DNA from 4 places in the Thermoanaerobacterium thermosaccharolyticum DSM 571 genome. Region 4 is predicted to be linked to each of the others. Evidence: a T-box and tRNA genes for the amino acid it is inferred to sense, from the RefSeq annotation. Region 4 holds a T-box; the other regions hold tRNA genes.

Region 1 (5,071 bases), 760 kb from region 4:
CTCCAGGTGGGGTTTACAGAGCATTCCAGTCGCCTGGATGCTGGTGAGCTCTTACCTCGCCTTTCCACCCTTACCCGCTACTTATTTCGATATGTATAACGTACTTAATAAAATTACAATTCATATCAAAATAAATAGCAGGCGGTATATCTCTGTTGCACTTTCCTTGGAGTCACCTCCACCGGGTATTACCCGGCACCTTGCCCTATGGAGCTCGGACTTTCCTCGTACATATTGTACGCGACCATCTGGCTTACTCGTACATTTTACTCTCTAGAGTTAACATGATATCACTATTGCTGTTAATTGTCAAATGGTAATTATTACATGAATATAAATGGATCAGATTGTATTTCGCTTGTAATTACATTCAAATCTATATTCATTTTCTGTACTTCATCTCTTATATATTCTGCAATAAAATTTACTGAAATCTTCTCAGTGCCAAAGTGGCCTGCATCGATTATCGATAGTCCCAAATGTTTAGCATCTATTGCGTCATGGTATCCAACATCTCCTGTAATCAAAACATCGGCACCTTTAAAAGCTGATATTGATACAAGATTACCACCGCTACCACCGCAAATAGCCACTTTATTTATGGTCTTTCGCAAATCGCCTACAACTCTAAGATTCTTTAGTCCTAACTTCGCTTTTACATCATTGGCAAGGTCTCCTAATGTAGTACCTTTTATGTATCCTATTCTTCCTATTCCATATTCATTATATAGCGTCTCTACTGGATATATATCATACGCTACTTCTTCATATGGATGAACTTTCAGCATAGCGCTTATTATTCTATTAACCAATTTTTCTGGAGCAATCGTCTCAATCCTTATTTCTTGTGTATTTTCCACTTTACCTATTTCGCCTATGAAAGGATTTGTTCCCTCTAATGGTCTAAAACTCCCTGTACCCAATATTTGAAAAGTACAATCACTGTAATTTCCTATAAATCCGGCACCTGCATTGCACATAGCGGTTTTTACTATCTCCTCATATCCAATAGGCACATACACGACGATTTTCTTATATCCTTCTTTGTATGTAACCTGCAATATTTCCTCATTGTATATACCAAGTATATTGCAAAGAATATCGTTCATTCCACCCTTTGCAGCGTCAAAGTTAGTATGCGCCGAATAAACTGGGATATCTTCTTTTACTAATAGGCTTATTATTTCACCCGCTGGATTATCTGTACGTACGTTCTTTAAAGGTCTAAATATAATTGGATGATGTGTGATAATCATGTCTACATCTTTTGATATAGCCTCTTTTACAACTTCTTTCGTTGCATCAAGGGCTACCATCACAGTAGAGACATCTTTTTGAGGATTTCCAACTAGTAGGCCTATGTTATCCCAATCTTCTGCACACTTATGTGGTGCAAGTTTGTCAATCATTCCGGCTATTGTCTGGCATTTCAGACTCATATAATAACACCTCATATTTTTTAATTTTATGCAAAATATCCTCTTTTAAAGAGACACTATTATTGCTTTTAGAAACTTCGTCAACTATTTTATTCAACTTTCCTATCTTATATCTTATATAATCTTTAAGCAAAGGGTGACTCTTTTCAAAGAGTTTTTTGCCTATTTCAAAAAAAATCTCATCGTCAACCGTTTCAATTCCATGCTCAACAGTTATTATTTCGAAAAATTTACCTTTTTCGAAAACAAGGTCTTCATCAATAATTGAATAACCATTTTCATAAATATATCTCCGAAGATGGTCTGATGATGTCATAGGCTGCAAAATAAACCTCTTTATCGTTGATGCAATATTTTTATCTTTTTCCAAAATATCTGCTATTAGTATTCCACCCATTCCTGCTATTATTGCAGTATCGACTTCGTAAGGTTTTACAACGCTTAATCCATCACCAAGTCGTACAATAATATTTTCTGACAACTTGTGCCTTTCGATCTCATCAATAGCTTTATTAATGGAAGCTAATTTTACATCAGATGCAATAATGTAGTCTGAAATGCCATTTGAATAGAGATAGACAGGTATATAACCATGATCTGTCCCAATATCTGCAACTTTTGAATGAACTTGTACCATTTCAACAATAGACTTTAATCTCTTTGACAGCTTCATTTTATAAAATAAAAAGCATTTGTTAATCAAATGCCTGTCCTTTCATCTTATATGGTGGGCCTTCAGGGACTCGAACCCCGGACCAATCGGTTATGAGCCGACCGCTCTACCAACTGAGCTAAAGGCCCTAATATGGCTCCTCAGGTAGGGCTCGAACCTACAACCTACCGGTTAACAGCCGGTTGCTCCACCATTGAGCTACTGAGGAATACAATAATTATTATACTACATTTTTGTCTTGTGTCAAGCCTGTATTAAACTAATCTAAAAAGTCTTTCAACTTTTTGCTGCGGCTTGGGTGTCTCAACTTTCTTAAAGCTTTTGCTTCTATCTGTCTTATTCTCTCCCTCGTAACATTAAACTCTTTACCAACTTCCTCCAGTGTCCTTGCTCTGCCGTCATCTAACCCAAACCTCAACCTCAATACTTTTTCTTCTCTAGGAGTCAATGTGTCAAGAACATCTATAAGCTGCTCCTTTAGCATTGTAAACGCCGCTGCCTCTGCTGGAGCTGGAGCATCTTCATCAGGTATAAAATCACCAAGATGGCTATCTTCTTCTTCACCAATAGGAGTCTCCAATGATACTGGTTCCTGAGCTATTTTCATTATTTCTCTGACTTTATCTACCGACATATCCATTTCTTTAGCAATCTCTTCCGGCAGTGGATCACGTCCTAATTCTTGCAAAAGCTGTCTTGAAACTCTTATAAGCTTATTAATAGTTTCTACCATATGAACAGGGATTCTTATTGTTCTAGCCTGATCAGCTATTGCCCTTGTTATTGCCTGCCTTATCCACCATGTAGCATATGTGCTGAATTTGAAGCCTTTTCTGTAATTAAACTTTTCAACAGCTTTCAAAAGCCCCAAGTTTCCTTCTTGTATTAAATCGAGAAACTGCATACCTCTTCCTACATATCTTTTTGCGATACTAACTACAAGCCTTAAATTTGCCTCAGTCAGCCTCTTTTTGGCTTCTTCATCTCCTTTTTCTATCCTTTTTGCAAGCTCTATCTCTTCATCAGGAGATAAAAGAGGAATCTTGCCAATCTCCTTTAAGTACATTCTTACCGGATCATCGATGTTAATGCCTTCAGGAATGGATAAATCCAAGTCTAAATCCTCTTCAGGTATCAATTCTTCCTGCTGAGGCTCTTCTCCTACAATTTCTATCCCCAACTTTTCAAATGTGTCATAGACTTTCTCGATTTGTTCAGCATCCATGTCGATATCTTCAAGAGAATTCATTATCTCATTGTAAGTCAGCATTCCATTTTTTTTGCCTTTATCAATAAGTTCTTTTATAGAATTCTTTACTTTTTCTTTGTTCACGGGTGTCCCCTCCTTATGGGTAACCTTTTTATCAGCCATTTTTTAACTTCAGCATCTCCTTTTCATAATTCTGTAATTGTACTAAAAGTTCTCTCTCTTTTTCAATGTCACCAGCAATATAAGAATCATCGATTTCCTTTTTAATGCGAACTATCTTCCTGCTTAAATCGTCTTTTATTATCTCTCTGATGCAATCATCAACTATTTTTTCATTAATTTCTTTCTCGCTATACAGTATATCGAATATATCGTTAAATTCGTCTCTTAATTTAGCATTGTCCAACATAAAGCTTAAGTCTTTTATATCTACATGTCCTCCATCTTCAAGCCTTTCAAAAATAAATGTTATAACAGACTTTAAAAGTTCATCGTCAATGTCATTTATGTCCAGCTTTTCTTTTACCTTATCATAAAGTTTATTATCAATTAGCAGCAATGCAATCAAATACTTAAGGGATGGTATCTTTTTTATCCCACTGTATTTAATATTATGCCTATTATTGCCAACTGTATACCTAATTTTTTTATTATTTTGTACAAAACCCTTGACAAATTGATCTATTTCTGCTCTAATAGTGTTTTCAGGTATTTGAGCATCTTTTGCTACTATTGATACATATACATCTCTTTTTACTTTATCTTTAATTGTAGAAAGATCCTTACATACCTTTTTGATATATTTGATTCTGTCTGCAGGATTATTCAAATCTAAATCCTGCTTATACTTTTTAATTTTATACTCTATCAATGTGTCTGTTTTTTCAAGAAGCTTTTTAAACGCATCAAAACCTTCTTTTCTTACGTATTCATCAGGATCCTTTCCATTTGGCACTGTTAAGATATTCACATTTAAGTTTAACTCATCTAATAAATTAAGTCCCCTGATTGTTGCCTCTACACCAGCTTCATCTGCATCGTAAGATATGACAACTATATTTTTATATTTTTTAATGAGTTTACCTTGCTCTAGAGTCAGAGCCGTACCTAATGACGCAACAACATTGTCAATTCCACTTTGATACAAAGCAATAGCATCCATATATCCTTCAACGATGATAAATTTATCTTCCCTCGTCTTTTTAGCATAATTAATTCCATATAGCGTCTTGCCTTTTTTAAAAACAATAGTTTCAGGAGTGTTTAAATATTTTGGTTTCATATTATCAAGCACTCTACCGCCAAATCCTATTACATTGTTTTTTTCATCAATTATTGGGAACATTACTCGATTTCTAAACCTGTCATAGAATCTACCATTATTGCTTTTTGATATTAAGCCTGCATTAACCATCGTATCTATACTATATTTATGCTCTTTTAAATATTTCAATAATTCGAGTCCACTCGATGGTGAATATCCAAGGCCAAATCTTTTTATCGTAACGTCATCTATACCTCTATCGTAAAGATATTTTAAAGCGGCTTGTCCAGATCTAGAATAAAGGCATTTGTAATAAAATATAGCAGCTAATCTATTTATCTCATATATTTCTTCTTTCAGCTTTTTCTTTTGATACTCTATGCCTGATAAATTTTCTTCCTCGATTTTTATACCAGCTTTATCTGCCAAGAATTCAACGGCTTCCTTAAAACCTATATTTTCTATATTCATTACAAAGGTAATGA
Region 2 (5,071 bases), 540 kb from region 4:
GTATTTAATACACATGGATATATAAATTTAAAGAATGCCAGACACCCTTTGCTTCCAAAAGATGCAGTTGTGCCAATAAGCGTATATTTAGGTGACTCATTTGATACACTTGTTATAACAGGACCAAATACCGGAGGCAAGACCGTTACCCTTAAGACAGTTGGACTTCTTACTTTGATGGCTATGTCAGGATTAAATATTCCTACTGACGAAGGTTCAAGTGTAGCTTTCTTTGATAACATATTTGTTGACATAGGCGATGAGCAGAGTATTGAGCAGAGTTTAAGTACATTTTCGGCTCACATGACAAATATTGTGACAATACTGAATAGTGTTACAAGCAATAGCTTGGTTTTGCTGGATGAACTGGGGGCTGGTACAGATCCTACAGAAGGCGCTGCCCTTGCAATGAGCATTCTTGACTTTCTTCACAGGATAAATTGCCGTACCATTGCTACAACCCACTACAGTGAGCTAAAACAATATGCATTGAAAAATGATGGTGTGGAAAACGCCTCTGTTGAATTTGATGTAGAGACTTTAAGACCTACATACAGGCTTACGATAGGAATACCCGGTAAAAGCAATGCCTTTGAAATAAGCAGGCGCCTTGGACTTAATGAAGAAATCATAGATAATGCTAGAAATTATATAACTAACGAAGAGCTGAAATTCGAAGATATAATAAAAGATCTTGAAGATAAGAGGATTGAAGCAGAAAAGGCAAAAGAAGAGATTGAGGATTTAAAGAGGCAGGTAAACAGCGTAAAAGAGGAGTACGAAAGAAAGAGAAGACAGACTGAAGCAGAAAGAGACAGGATCATAGAAAAAGCAAGGGAAAAAGCAAGAAAGATATTAGAGAATACGAAATCTACCGCAGACGAAATTATTGCAAAGCTAAGAGAGGCTGAAAAATCTGATAAGAAAAATAAACTTATAGAAGAAGCGAGAAAGAAGCTTAAAGAAAATATAAGTGAAATGGAAGAAAGCCTTAAAAAGTCAGAAGTTCCTGTATATAAAAAAATACCCAAAAAAGTTATGCCTGGACAGACGTTTTATATTGTACCGCTTGATCAAACTGGGACAGCATTGTCTGAGCCGGATAAAGATGGAAATGTAAAAATCCAGGCAGGAATACTAAAGATGAATGTTCATATAAGCAATTTAAGAGAAGCTGAATCAGATGAAGAAAAAAAATTAGAGAAAGGCTTTGCTACATATATTAATGAAAAATCTTCCAACATATCAACATCAATAGATCTCCGTGGCAAAACGCTGGAAGAAGCTGAGATAGAAGTGGAAAAATACCTGGACGATGCTTATCTCGCTGGTCTTAAGCAGGTTACAGTAATACATGGCAAGGGGACGGGTATATTACGAAGCGGTATCGCTAGACTTCTTAAAATGAATAAGCATGTCAAATCTTTTAGACTGGGAAGATACGGCGAAGGAGAAGATGGTGTAACAATAGTAGAATTAAAAGAAAAATGAGTAACCAAAACACCTCATCTATCATAAAATATAGAGGAGGTGTTTTTCTATATGAGGAGAAAAAGATGGGGAAGAAGAAGACTTAAATTATATGAAATAAATAAAAATTACATATACATTTTTCTGATATTTTTTTTAATATCTATTATATATTCATTTGTGGCGTACAGGCTAAGACCTGCGCTTCTTAAAGCTAGCGAGACTGTAGCACAGGAAGTTGCAGTAAAATCAATTAATAAATCCATCAACGAAAAAGTCTTGAAAGGAATTCAGTATAATGACCTTATCAATGTGAGAACCGACAAAAACGGTAAAGTCTCTATGCTTCAAGCAAATACAATAGAGATGAACATATTGTCTACAAAGATTACTCAGGCTGTTCAAGATAACCTAAACAGTATAGGATCAGTATATGTGAAGCTGCCTCTTGGCAGTCTAATATCAAAAGATATATTTGCCAATACAGGGCCTAGAATAAAGGTTGGACTGCTTCCTATAGGATCTGTATACTTAGATTTTCAATCAAGTTTTGAACCTGCTGGAATAAATCAGACAAGGCACATAATATATCTTTACATAAAGACAAATATTCAAATCATCGCACCTCTTGCATCGAAGCAAATACAGGTTTCAACCCACATGCCTATCGCTGATAGCATTATTGTAGGCGATGTACCTGCAAGTTATGTAGATGTAAATGGCAATAAATATACTGTGCCTGTTCCAAATGGTGATTCAAAAATTAACATAGAAAGTAATTGACAACATTATAATATATGGTATAATAATAATTGTTTGACGGGGGTGTAGCTCAGTTGGGAGAGCACCTGCCTTGCAAGCAGGGGGTCAGGAGTTCGAATCTCCTCATCTCCACCATGGGCTTGTAGCTCAGGCGGTAAGAGCGCACGCCTGATAAGCGTGAGGTCGATGGTTCAAGTCCATCTAAGCCCATTTATGAACCCTAGCGGGTCTTTTTTTTATGTCTTAATACAAAAATGAAGGAATTAGAAATTTTTTGTCGAATAAGATAAATAAAATTTGTCTTTGAGGTGTAAACATGGCTTCCAAGTTTGAATATGATAAAAAGCTCGATAACATAGTGGAGAAAACCATAGAAGTTATAGGTAGCAGCAAAGAACAGATTTCGGAAATATTGGAGAAGACCAGAAACGAGTATCATGAATTGGAAGAGCAAATAAACGAATTAAAAGTAAAAGTAAGATCAGTCATAAAGGAAGTGGAGCTTTTGGAAAGGAAAGAAAAAAGCTCTAAGTTAAAGTTGGCTTATGTAAGTCAAAGATTTGGAAACATAAGTGAAGACGCCATCAAAGAAGCATATGAAGAAGCGAAGGAAATTCAAGTTGAGCTTATTTTAAAAAGGCGAGAGGAGAAAGATTTAATAACGAGAAGAAATGAATTGGAGAGAAAGCTTATAGAATACAGAGGAATAGTTGAAAAGGCAGAGAAGCTTTCTACTCAGATTGGCGTCGCACTGGATTATTTAACTGGAGATTTGACAAAGCTTCACAACCAATATGAAGAGCTAAAAGACAGGCAGCTTTTGAATATCCGCATAATTGAAGCGCAGGAGGAGGAGAGGAAAAGGATAGCCAGGGAGATACATGATGGTCCGGCACAATCTATGGCAAATGTAATCTTAAAGGCCGAATTATGTGAAAAACTTATCAGTAAAGATGCAGAAAAAGCAAAGGGAGAGCTTAAAAACCTAAAAGACATTGCACACTATTCATTGAGAGAAGTCAGAAAGATCATATACGATTTAAGACCATCTATTCTTGATGACCTGGGATTAATACCTGCCGTTTCAAAGTACATAAACAATTTTATAAGTGAGACAGGGATAAATGTTGATTTTGTCGCTCTGTCAGAACATAAAAGATTAAAACCTGAAATTGAAATAACTTGTTTCAGAGTTATACAGGAAGCCTTGACAAACATAAAAAAGCATTCAAAGGCAAAAATGCTATTATAAAATTGGAGTTTGGGGATCGGTTTGTAAGCATAATCATTAAAGATGATGGCATAGGTTTTGAAAAAGCATCAGCAGACAATAAATTTGGACTTTTAGGGATGAGGGAGAGGGTTCAAATATTAAACGGGCAATTTGAGATAAACAGCTCGCCAAACGAAGGAACTCAAATTTATATTTCTATTCCGCTAGGTGGTGATAAAAACAGTGATTAATATTTTGATTGCTGACGATCATGTGCTTTTGCGCCAGGGATTGAAGCAAATCATAGAATTAGAAGAAGATATGAAAGTCATATATCAGGCATCTGATGGTGAAGAAGCATATGAAATTGCTAAAAAAATTTCTCCAGACATAATATTGATGGATATAAACATGCCCAATATTAATGGCATTAAAGCTGCAAAGATGCTTAAAAACGACAACCCAAAGAACAAAATAATGTTTCTAACAATTTACAATGACAAGGAATATTTGATGGAAGCATTAAAAATTGGAGTTGAAGGCTACATCTTAAAAGACGCTGATTCAGATGAGCTAATTAAAGCAATTAGAACAATATCAAATGGAGGTGTTTACATACACCCTTCATTGGTAAGTGAGATTGAAAATTTAGATACAGATGAATGCAAAAAAGAGCTTACTGATAGGGAAATGCAGATATTGAGTTTGATTGCGGAAGGGTATAGCAATAAAGAGATAGCAGATAAATTATTCTTAAGCGAAAAAACAGTTAAAAATCATGTATACAATATATTTAGGAAGCTGGATGTTAAAGATAGAACACAGGCTGCTATATATTTATTAAAAAATAACAACATGTATAATATGCATACATAAAATTTGCTTTTAATCTAAAAATATTTTATAGTTAATATGTAATTTAAAATATTTAGGAGGCGTGAGAAATGGAGAGTGGCGAGTTAAAAGAGATTGAGAAGAAATTGGGATACAAAAGCAAAAATGGATGGCTTAAGGTAAGCGATGAAGAAAGGGAAAAGATATTTGAATTTGCAGAAGATTATAAAACATTTATAGGAGAATGCAAGACAGAAAGAGAAGTTGCTGACAGAATAATAAAGGTTGCTGAAGAAAATGGTTTTATAAATATTGAAACGGCAACTAATTTAAAACCTGGCAGTAGGATTTACTATAACAACAAGGGCAAATCAGTTGTTATGGCTGTTATCGGTAAGGATTCTGTACGTAATGGTTTTAAAGCTACAGCTGCTCATATAGATTCACCTCGGATTGACTTAAAACCGAATCCATTGTATGAAGACAGTGGTTTGGCTTTATTTAAAACACATTATTATGGAGGAATCAAAAAATATCAATGGGTAACGATACCTTTAGCACTTCATGGCGTTGTAATAAAGGAAAATGGTGAAAAGGTTACTTTCCAGCTGGGGGAAAATGATAATGATCCAATATTGTACATAACAGATTTGCTGCCACATCTCGGGAAAGATCAAATGGAGAAAAAAGCTTCCGATGTAGTATCTGGGGAAGCATTAAATCCAGTTGTTGGCAATATGCCGTTATCCGAAGACGTTTCTGTAAAACCATATTTATTAAAGATTTTAAATG
Region 3 (5,071 bases), 790 kb from region 4:
GGATTAGGTAAGATTAATCCCATCGACGTGAAAGAAATTTTAGACTCAAAAAATCGATGTATGGCAGGTAAAACTGCACCGCCACAAGGGTTATTTTTAACTAAAATATACTATTGACATGCGTGGTGCTGTGGATTAAAATTATATTATGTAAAATTGTGCCCCGTTTATTGAAGTGTATGTTACTTAAGTATAAGTTTCTTAAGGAGGTAAAATAAGTGAAGTCATTCATGCCAAAAAAGAATGAAGTAGAAAGAAAATGGTATGTTATAGATGCCGAAGGAAAAGTATTAGGCAGGTTAGCTAGCCAAGTAGCAAAGATTTTGTCTGGTAAAAATAAACCTATTTATTCGCCGAGTGTTGATACGGGTGATTATGTTATTATAATCAATGCAGATAAAGTTGTTTTAACAGGCAAAAAATTAGAGCAAAAGTACTTTAAGTATTACACAGGACATCCAGGTGGACTAAAATTGATACAGTACAAGACATTGATGAGGACAAAGCCGGAGAAAGCGATTATCAGAGCAGTTAGAGGAATGCTTCCTAAAAATAAATTGGGGAGACATATGATAAAAAAACTCAAAGTTTATACAGGCCCTGAACATAAACATATAGCACAAAAACCAGAAAAACTTGACATATAAGGAGGGAAATAAGGAATGGCTACGATCCAATTTTTTGGTACAGGCAGAAGGAAAACTTCTGTTGCACGTGTTAGATTAATGCAGGGGAAAGGCAACATAATAATAAATGGGAGACCACTTGATGAGTATTTTGGATTAGATACTTTGAAGTATACAGTTAAACAACCGCTTATACTGACTGAAAATATTGATAAGTTTGATGTGATTGCAAAAGTTGAGGGTGGTGGCTTATCAGGCCAAGCTGGTGCTATAAGATTAGGCATTACTAGAGCATTAATGAAAGCTGACAATGAATTAAGGCCAATTCTTAAGAAAGCTGGTTTTGTGACAAGAGATCCAAGAATGAAAGAAAGAAAGAAATACGGTCTCAAAAAAGCAAGAAAAGCACCGCAATTTTCTAAGAGATAAAAAGAGCGTTATATGCGCTCTTTTTTACATAAGTTATTTATTGACTCGTTGAGAATGTGAATGTGACATAAAATAACCGAGTAAAAGGCAGTAAATTAGCGAATTTTAAAAATAAATTGACCTAATAACTGATAAACGGATTATTTAAAGATAAGAAAAATTTGATATAAACTGCTTAATGTGATATATTATTACCTGTCACTGCGAGTGCAACATAAGGAATTAGTAGTAAAAAGCACTTGACAGAGAGAAATAAATGTGGTAATATAGACAATGTCGCTTGACGCGAGATTGAACCTTGAAAACCGAACAGTGAGATAAAGCCAGTAAGAGTAAGAAGAGCAAAGGATATGAACATGAGAGTTTGATCCTGGCTCAGGACGAACGCTGGCGGCGTGCCTAACACATGCAAGTCGAGCGAAGGGAGTACTACGGTACGAACTTAGCGGCGGACGGGTGAGTAACGCGTGGACAATCTACCCTGTAGACTGGGATAACACCTCGAAAGGGGTGCTAATACCGGATAATGTCGAGAAGCGGCATCGCTTTTCGAAGAAAGGAGGAAATCCGCTATAGGAGGAGTCCGCGTCCCATTAGCTAGTTGGTGAGGGTAACGGCCCACCAAGGCGACGATGGGTAGCCGGCCTGAGAGGGTGAACGGCCACACTGGAACTGAGACACGGTCCAGACTCCTACGGGAGGCAGCAGTGGGGAATATTGTGCAATGGGGGAAACCCTGACACAGCGACGCCGCGTGAGTGAAGAAGGCCTTCGGGTCGTAAAGCTCAATAGTATGGGAAGAAAGAAATGACGGTACCATACGAAAGCCCCGGCTAACTACGTGCCAGCAGCCGCGGTAATACGTAGGGGGCGAGCGTTGTCCGGAATTACTGGGCGTAAAGAGCACGTAGGCGGCTATAAAAGTCAGATGTGAAAAACCTGGGCTCAACCGAGGGTATGCATCTGAAACTAAATAGCTTGAGTCAAGGAGAGGAGAGCGGAATTCCTGGTGTAGCGGTGAAATGCGTAGAGATCAGGAAGAATACCAGTGGCGAAAGCGGCTCTCTGGACTTGAACTGACGCTGAGGTGCGAAAGCGTGGGGAGCAAACAGGATTAGATACCCTGGTAGTCCACGCCGTAAACGATGGATACTAGGTGTGGGTTAGTATAATCCGTGCCGGAGTTAACGCAATAAGTATCCCGCCTGGGGAGTACGGCCGCAAGGTTGAAACTCAAAGGAATTGACGGGGGCCCGCACAAGCAGCGGAGCATGTGGTTTAATTCGAAGCAACGCGAAGAACCTTACCAGGGCTTGACATCCACAGAATCGAGTAGAAATACTTGAGTGCCTCGTAAGAGGAGCTGTGAGACAGGTGGTGCATGGTTGTCGTCAGCTCGTGTCGTGAGATGTTGGGTTAAGTCCCGCAACGAGCGCAACCCCTGTTGGTAGTTACCAGCGTAAAGACGGGGACTCTACCGAGACTGCCGTGGAAAACACGGAGGAAGGCGGGGATGACGTCAAATCATCATGCCCTTTATGCCCTGGGCTACACACGTGCTACAATGGCCTGAACAGAGGGCAGCGAAGGAGCGATCCGGAGCGAATCCCAGAAAACAGGTCCCAGTTCAGATTGCAGGCTGCAACCCGCCTGCATGAAGACGGAGTTGCTAGTAATCGCGGATCAGCATGCCGCGGTGAATACGTTCCCGGGCCTTGTACACACCGCCCGTCACACCACGAGAGTTTACAACACCCGAAGTCAGTGACCTAACCGAAAGGGAGGAGCTGCCGAAGGTGGGGTAAATGATTGGGGTGAAGTCGTAACAAGGTAGCCGTATCGGAAGGTGCGGCTGGATCACCTCCTTTCTAAGGAGCAAATCCTACGATTAAGAATAAAGAAAAGAGTATTTATTTTAAGAGCGAACATATAGCGAAGTGTTCGAAATGTGTCCGATGAATGAAGCGAGTGAAGCGTGCGAGCGTGAAGGACCACGCGAGAGGCACTACGACAGGACGTCGTTAAGTGCCGTTAGCGAAACGAGCTGAAAGAATCGAAGACACATAGAACACGGAGCCTATGTGAGCGATAAAATAAATACGAATATCTCACTGTTCAGTTTTGAGGGTTAAACCTCAGCATGGTCATGGGGGTGTAGCTCAGTTGGGAGAGCACCTGCCTTGCAAGCAGGGGGTCAGGAGTTCGAATCTCCTCATCTCCACCATGGGCTTATAGCTCAGGTGGTCAGAGCGCACGCCTGATAAGCGTGAGGTCGATGGTTCGAGTCCATCTAAGCCCACCATGATAAGTGAACCTTGAAAACTGCACAATGCGAAAAAAGGGTAACGAGAAAAACGAGTTACAATAAACCGAAATAGGTCAAGTTACAAAGGGCGTATGGTGGATGCCTAGGCACTTAGAGCCGAAGAAGGACGCAGCGAGCGGCGAAACGCTCCGGGGAGTCGCAAGCAGACGTAGATCCGGAGATCTCCGAATGGGGAAACCCGCTTAAGGTAATACTTAAGCATCCCATGGTGAACACATAGCCATGAGGAGGGGACACCGCGTGAACTGAAACATCTAAGTAGCGCGAGGAGAAGAAAGAAAAAGTCGATTTCCTAAGTAGCGGCGAGCGAAAAGGAAAGAGCCCAAACCATCACCGCAGGTGATGGGGTTTAGGACCACGAGAAGGTATATGGAGTGAAGCCGAACAGACCTGGGAAGGCAGGCCAAAGAAGGTGAAAGCCCTGTAGGCGTAAGCGAAATATACCGAGTGGGATCCAGAGTACCACAGGATAGGCAACCCGGTGGGAAGACGGGAGGACCATCTCCCAAGGCTAAATACTCCTAAGTGACCGATAGCGCAAAGTACCGTGAGGGAAAGGTGAAAAGAACCCCGGGAGGGGAGTGAAAGAGAACCTGAAACCATATGTCCACAAGCAGTGGAAGTCCGGCACTCAACTGAACATGTTAGAGAGAAGAAAAAAAGAACTAGCGTGTCCAGTTGAGAGCCGGACGACCACGTACTTTTTGTAGAACGGACCGGCGAGTTATAGATATGCAGCGAGGTTAAGCGAAAGCGGAGCCGAAGCGAAAGCGAGTCTTAAGAGGGCGAAAGTTGCATATCATAGACCCGAAACCGTGCGACCTACCCATGATCAGGGTGAAGCCGGAGTAAGATCTGGTGGAGGCCCGAACCACGTTGACGTTGAAAAGTCATGGGATGAATTGTGGGTAGCGGAGAAATTCCAATCGAGCTCGGAGATAGCTGGTTCTCCCCGAAATAGCTTTAGGGCTAGCCTCAGGGGGGGTAAATATGGAGGTAGAGCACTGAATGGACTAGGGGCCAAAAAGGTTACCGAACCCTATCAAACTCCGAATGCCATATTGAGAACCCTGGGAGTCAGACTACGAGTGATAAGATCCGTGGTCAAAAGGGAAACAGCCCAGACCGACAGCTAAGGTCCCAAAGAGCATGTTAAGTGGGAAAGGAAGTAGGATTTCCAAGACAACCAGGATGTTGGCTTAGAAGCAGCCATACATTCAAAGAGTGCGTAATAGCTCACTGGTCGAGAAATCCCGCGCCGAAAATAAACGGGGCTAAAACATGCCACCGAAGCTACGGATTCGAAAGAATGGTAGGGGAGCGTACTGTACAGGGCGAAGGATAAGCGTAAGCGAATCTGGACAGTACAGTAGAGAGAATGCCGGTATAAGTAACGAGAGTAAGGCGAGAAACCTTACCGTCGAAAGCCTAAGGTTTCCTGGGGAAGGATAATCCGCCCAGGGTAAGTCGGGACCTAAGCCGAGGCGAAAGCGTAGGCGATGGACAACCGGTAATAAATCCGGTACCACCGAAATCCGTCAAAAGAGAAGCAAGGACGCAGCGAGATAAGAAAAGCGTGCGGTTGGTAGAGCACGTCCAAGCAGCGACGAAAAGAGCTTTGAGTGAAGTACCAAAGCTCATAAGAGCTGTGAAGGGGAGCCGAAAGGCGAAGTTTCGAAGGGGCTGCCAA
Region 4 (5,071 bases):
CAATATAGTACGTATAGGTACAGGAATTTTTGGGAAAAGATTATATAATATGGAGGTAAAATAAATGGCTGTTAAAGTAATTGAAAAACTTATGAACTTTTTCGGGTTTGATGAACCGGAAGACGAAGGTGTAGAAGAAAGAGTGGAAAACGAGATACCGTTTGATAAAAAACCTAAGATAGTAAATATACATACTCAGTCTCAGATAAAAGTTATTATTTTAAAGCCAGAGAATTTTGAACAAGCACAAACTATACTAGATAATATAAAAAACAAAAAGCCAATAATTATAGATCTTCAAAACATGGAAAGAAATGATGCTCAAAGACTTATTGATTTTTTGAGTGGTGCAATTTTCGCTTTAAATGGTGAAATCAAGAAAATCGCTAATAGTATATTTTTAATCGTGCCAGATAATTTCGATATAGCAGGTGATATACAAGATGAAGTAGATTCTATGTTTAATCTAAAATAAATAAGGAGGGTATGATTTGACAACAAATTATGCATTGGTGTTAACACTAAATTACTTTTTTGAAATTGTAAATTGGCTCATCTTAATAAGGGTGATACTATCTTTGTTAAGAATGGAAAATATGAGTAATCCTATATCACGATTTGTGATTACAGTCACAGAGCCTATATTGGATCCGTTTAGAAGATTACAATTTAAATCATCGATTGGACGAAGCATGATGATAGATTTTTCACCAATATTAGCGATGTTGGTTATACAGTATATTATAAGGCCAATTATAATTAATATAGTTTCATTAATATGAATTAATAAGTTTTAAAAGGTGAAGATATGGATTACAGTATAGCAAGGCTAGAAGATATAGCAAAATGGGTTCAGAAAAATAAACGAGATAGGTATACCGATTTTTTAAGCTTGAGGGATCAAAAAATACTGCTAAAGTTGATGACACAATTTGACGATATAAATTGTGGGTTTATTGGCGGATTTGATGCAGCCGAAAGAAAGATAGCACATATATATCCCAAATTTAGAAACGCAGTAGATGCATACAAAGCACCGATAAGTGCCATTAGAATAAACGGTGATTTATCGAAATTATCCCATAGAGATGTGTTAGGCTCCATCCTTGGGTTAGGTATAAAAAGAGATAAAGTTGGCGATATAATAAAAAGACAAGAGAGTTGTGATATTGTTGTTCATAATGATATAGCCAGTTATATCTTGATAAATTTACATAAGATAGGCAAAGAGAGGGTTAATGTATACTCAATAAATTTGGATGAAATCATGGAGCCGGAAGTAAAATACGATGATATAAATACAACTGTTGCATCTATAAGATTAGACAGCATTATTGCTTCAGGATTTAAATTATCCAGGACGAAAGCATCTGAATTGATAAAAGCTGGTTTGGCCGAAGTTAATTGGGAAACGAAGTTAGAGCCTTCTTTTGAAATAAAAGAGGGTGATATTGTATCTTTAAGGGGTCGTGGAAGGATTAAATTTGAAGAAATTATTGGTACAACTAAAAAAGGAAGAATTTATATTCATATTTTAAAATACAAATAACAAAAGAATATAAGGAGTGAATTATATGTTAACACCTATGGATATACATAACAAGGAATTTAAGCGGTCATTCAGGGGATATAATGAAAATGAAGTCGATGAATTTTTAGATAAAGTGATGGAAGATTATGAGCTACTGTATAAGGAGAATTCGGATCTGAAAGATAGGGTTAACATCTTAAACGATAAGTTGCAAAATTATACAGATATAGAAAAGACGCTAAATAATACTTTAGTCGTTGCACAAAAATCTGCAGAAGATTTAAAACAAAATGCAAAAAAAGAAGCTGACTTAATTATACAGCAGGCACATCAGGAAGCAGAAAAGATTATGCAAAAAGCAAATCAAGAAGTTGTGAGAATAAGGACGGAACTTGAAAATCAGAAAAGAAAGCTTAATATTTTTAAGGCTAAATTTAAGGCTCTTCTTGAAGGAGAACTAGAGGCTGTATTATCGATTGATGATAGAGAATTTTTTGACGAGGAGCAGGATGAGAAAAACGATGAGGAATAGGCTTGCTGTAATCGGTATATTAGTTCTAAATAGAGAATTAACATCTGAGAAAGTAAATCGTATTTTAAGCGAGTATGCTCATATAATTGTTGGAAGAATGGGTATTCCGTATAAAGAAAGAAATGTGTCAATAATATCTATTATTGTTGACGGAACGACAGATGATATTGGAGCTTTAACTGGGAAGCTTGGAAGCATTGAAGGTGTCAAAGTGAAATCAGCTATTACTATTTAATATGTTGACGTACTTTTCTAATTATTGTATAATTATTTAAAATGTGAAAAGCGATGATGAGGACAATTTATGCAAATTAAACTTTTAAGAGAGTTGGCGGTTGGTGTAAGCCAATAAGTTTATTTGACATATATCACCTCGAAGCTGCTGGCTGAAATTTTAGTAAGCTAAGCCGGGATATACCCGTTATTCGATGAGTGATTAAGGCTTGACCTTAATAATTAGGGTGGTACCGCGACTTCTCGTCCCTGTGGGTGAGAGGTTTTTGTTTTTTAATGTTTTTTATTTAATTATAGGAGGTATACTGATGGATTATAACAAAACATTAAATTTGCCTAAGACAGATTTTCCAATGAAGGCAAATCTGCCTACAAGAGAGCCGGAGATATTAAAAAAATGGGATGATATGGATATATATCATAAATCATTAAATAAAAATAAGGGGAAGGAAAAATTTATTCTTCATGATGGACCGCCATATGCCAATGGGGATATACATCTTGGTACAGCCATGAATAAAGTTTTAAAAGATATGATTGTAAAATATAAAACAATGAGAGGCTTTGATGCACCATATGTGCCAGGTTGGGATACCCACGGTTTGCCAATTGAACAGCAGGCAATAAAAACACTGGGCATAAAAAGAAATGAAGTAGGTCCTGTTGAGTTTAGAAAGGTCTGTCGCGATTTTGCCTTTTCACAAATTGAAAAGCAAAAGTCGCAGTTTATAAGGTTAGGAGTCAGAGGTGACTGGCAAAACCCTTATTTGACATTAAAACCAGAATATGAAGCAAAGCAGATAGAAGTATTTGGTGAAATGGCTAAAAAAGGGTACATCTACAAGGGATTAAAACCTGTGTATTGGTGTACTGACTGCGAAACAGCTTTAGCAGAAGCTGAAATAGAATACTCAGATGAGACCTCAGATTCAATCTATGTTAAATTTAGAGTAATTGATGATATTGGAAAGTTCAAAGGAATTGTTGATGACCTAAATAATTTGTATTTTGTAATCTGGACTACGACAACTTGGACTATACCTGCCAACCTTGCTATATGTTTAAATCCGGAATTTGATTATGCGCTAGCTAAATATGGAAAAGAAATCTACATTATGGCGAAAGACATGCTTGATGATATAGAAAGGGAAACAGGCCTTGAGAATCGTGAGATAATTGCGACATTTAAAGGCAAAGATTTAGAAGGGATGAGAGCTAAACATCCTTTATTTGACAGAAGTTCGCTTATTATATTAGGTGATCATGTGACATTAGAAGCTGGTACAGGATGTGTTCATACTGCACCAGGCCATGGTGAAGAAGACTTTATAGTCGGACAGAAATATGGACTTGAAGTTTTGAATCCTGTTGATGATAAAGGGTGTTTTACGGAAAAAGCCGGGAAATACAAAGGATTATTCTATGCTGATGCCAATAAAGTCATAAAAGAGGATTTGGAAAAAGTCAATGCTTTATTAGCGTCAAAAACACTAACTCACTCGTATCCACATTGCTGGAGATGCAAAAATCCTGTTATATTCCGTGCTACAGAGCAATGGTTTGCTTCTGTTGATGGGTTTAGAGATGAAGCTTTAAATGCAATAAGAAAAGTAAACTGGATTCCTGAATGGGGCGAAGACAGGATTACAAATATGGTTAGAGATAGACATGACTGGTGCATCTCGAGGCAGAGGATATGGGGTGTTCCGATTCCAATTTTCTATTGTAAACATTGTGGAAAAGAATTGATTAATGATGATACAATAAATGCAGTTAAAAAATTGTTTAGTGAAAAAGGCTCTGATGCTTGGTATGAGTATACAGCAGAAGAAATATTGCCGAAGGGTACAAAATGTGAATGTGGCTCTACAGAGTTTAGAAAAGAAACAGATATAATGGATGTTTGGTTTGATTCTGGTTCAAGCCATGTGGCAGTTTTAGAAACTACTGAAGGTCTTAGGTGGCCTGCAGATTTATACCTTGAGGGTTCTGACCAGCATAGAGGATGGTTCCAGTCATCGCTTCTGACATCTGTTGCCACAAGAGGAATGGCACCATATAAAAACGTGTTGACACATGGATTTGTCGTAGACGGTGAAGGACGCAAGATGTCAAAATCTCTTGGAAACGGTATAGATCCTGCTGATGTAGTAAAAGAGTACGGAGCAGATATATTAAGACTGTGGACCGTTTCTGCTGATTTTACTTCTGACATGAGAATATCAAAAGAAATTTTAAAGCAGATGACGGAATCATACAGGAAGATAAGGAATACGGCTAAGTTCCTTTTAAGCAATTTGTACGATTTTGATGCTGATAAAGACGCTTTGCCGTACGAAGAGCTTCTTGATATAGACAAATGGGCCCTTTACAAGTTCAATGAGCTTATTAAGGATGTAACGTCGTCTTTTGATAGATATGAATTTTACGATTTTTTGCATCTTGTTCACACGTTCTGCATTGTAGATATGAGCAACTTGTATCTTGACATACTAAAGGACAGGCTCTACACTTTCCCTGCTGCATCTAAAGAAAGGCGAGCAGCTCAGACGACGTTATATACAATATTAGACGGTTTTGTACGAATCATAGCACCAGTATTGACATTTACAGCAGACGAGATATGGAGCTATATGAAGCATGAAGCAAATAATAATTACGAAAGCGTTCAATTAGCTGATTGGCCGCAGCCTAATGATGCATATGATAATAAAGAAATAGTCGAAAAGTGGAACAAATTATTTGACATAAGAAAAGATGTTTCAAAAGCTTTA

What was found. The T-box of region 4 lies ahead of ileS (isoleucine--tRNA ligase). A T-box ahead of a tRNA ligase gene usually reads a tRNA of that ligase, here a tRNA-Ile.
Region 1: it has a tRNA-Ile gene. The T-box ahead of ileS (isoleucine--tRNA ligase) is inferred to sense a tRNA for this amino acid. The anticodon was not compared.
Region 2: it has a tRNA-Ile gene. The T-box ahead of ileS (isoleucine--tRNA ligase) is inferred to sense a tRNA for this amino acid. The anticodon was not compared.
Region 3: it has a tRNA-Ile gene. The T-box ahead of ileS (isoleucine--tRNA ligase) is inferred to sense a tRNA for this amino acid. The anticodon was not compared.

Annotation. Positions count from the first base shown of each region.
Region 1 is NC_014410.1:2,002,151-2,007,221, forward strand. Features, by position in the region: RNA gene rnpB (RNase P RNA component class A) at 1-260, opposite strand, end outside; gene TTHE_RS09995 (Nif3-like dinuclear metal center hexameric protein) at 324-1,439, opposite strand; gene TTHE_RS10000 (tRNA (adenine(22)-N(1))-methyltransferase) at 1,402-2,112, opposite strand; tRNA gene TTHE_RS10005 (tRNA-Ile) at 2,165-2,240, opposite strand; tRNA gene TTHE_RS10010 (tRNA-Asn) at 2,246-2,320, opposite strand; gene rpoD (RNA polymerase sigma factor RpoD) at 2,372-3,445, opposite strand; gene dnaG (DNA primase) at 3,477-5,071, opposite strand, start outside.
Region 2 is NC_014410.1:1,787,312-1,792,382, reverse strand. Features, by position in the region: gene TTHE_RS08920 (endonuclease MutS2) at 1-1,491, shown strand, start outside; gene yunB (sporulation protein YunB) at 1,543-2,253, shown strand; tRNA gene TTHE_RS08910 (tRNA-Ala) at 2,292-2,367, shown strand; tRNA gene TTHE_RS08905 (tRNA-Ile) at 2,369-2,442, shown strand; partial or broken gene TTHE_RS08900 (sensor histidine kinase) at 2,549-3,696, shown strand; gene TTHE_RS08895 (response regulator) at 3,689-4,321, shown strand; gene TTHE_RS08890 (aminopeptidase) at 4,390-5,071, shown strand, end outside.
Region 3 is NC_014410.1:447,494-452,564, forward strand. Features, by position in the region: gene truA (tRNA pseudouridine(38-40) synthase TruA) at 1-117, shown strand, start outside; gene rplM (50S ribosomal protein L13) at 219-647, shown strand; gene rpsI (30S ribosomal protein S9) at 663-1,055, shown strand; rRNA gene TTHE_RS02330 (16S ribosomal RNA) at 1,408-2,923, shown strand; tRNA gene TTHE_RS02335 (tRNA-Ala) at 3,204-3,279, shown strand; tRNA gene TTHE_RS02340 (tRNA-Ile) at 3,281-3,357, shown strand; rRNA gene TTHE_RS02345 (23S ribosomal RNA) at 3,433-5,071, shown strand, end outside.
Region 4 is NC_014410.1:1,242,362-1,247,432, forward strand. Features, by position in the region: gene TTHE_RS06055 (YggS family pyridoxal phosphate-dependent enzyme) at 1-64, shown strand, start outside; gene TTHE_RS06060 (cell division protein SepF) at 65-475, shown strand; gene TTHE_RS06065 (YggT family protein) at 492-782, shown strand; gene TTHE_RS06070 (YlmH family RNA-binding protein) at 809-1,549, shown strand; gene TTHE_RS06075 (DivIVA domain-containing protein) at 1,575-2,063, shown strand; gene TTHE_RS06080 (TM1266 family iron-only hydrogenase system putative regulator) at 2,053-2,298, shown strand; T-box leader at 2,343-2,551, shown strand; gene ileS (isoleucine--tRNA ligase) at 2,606-5,071, shown strand, end outside.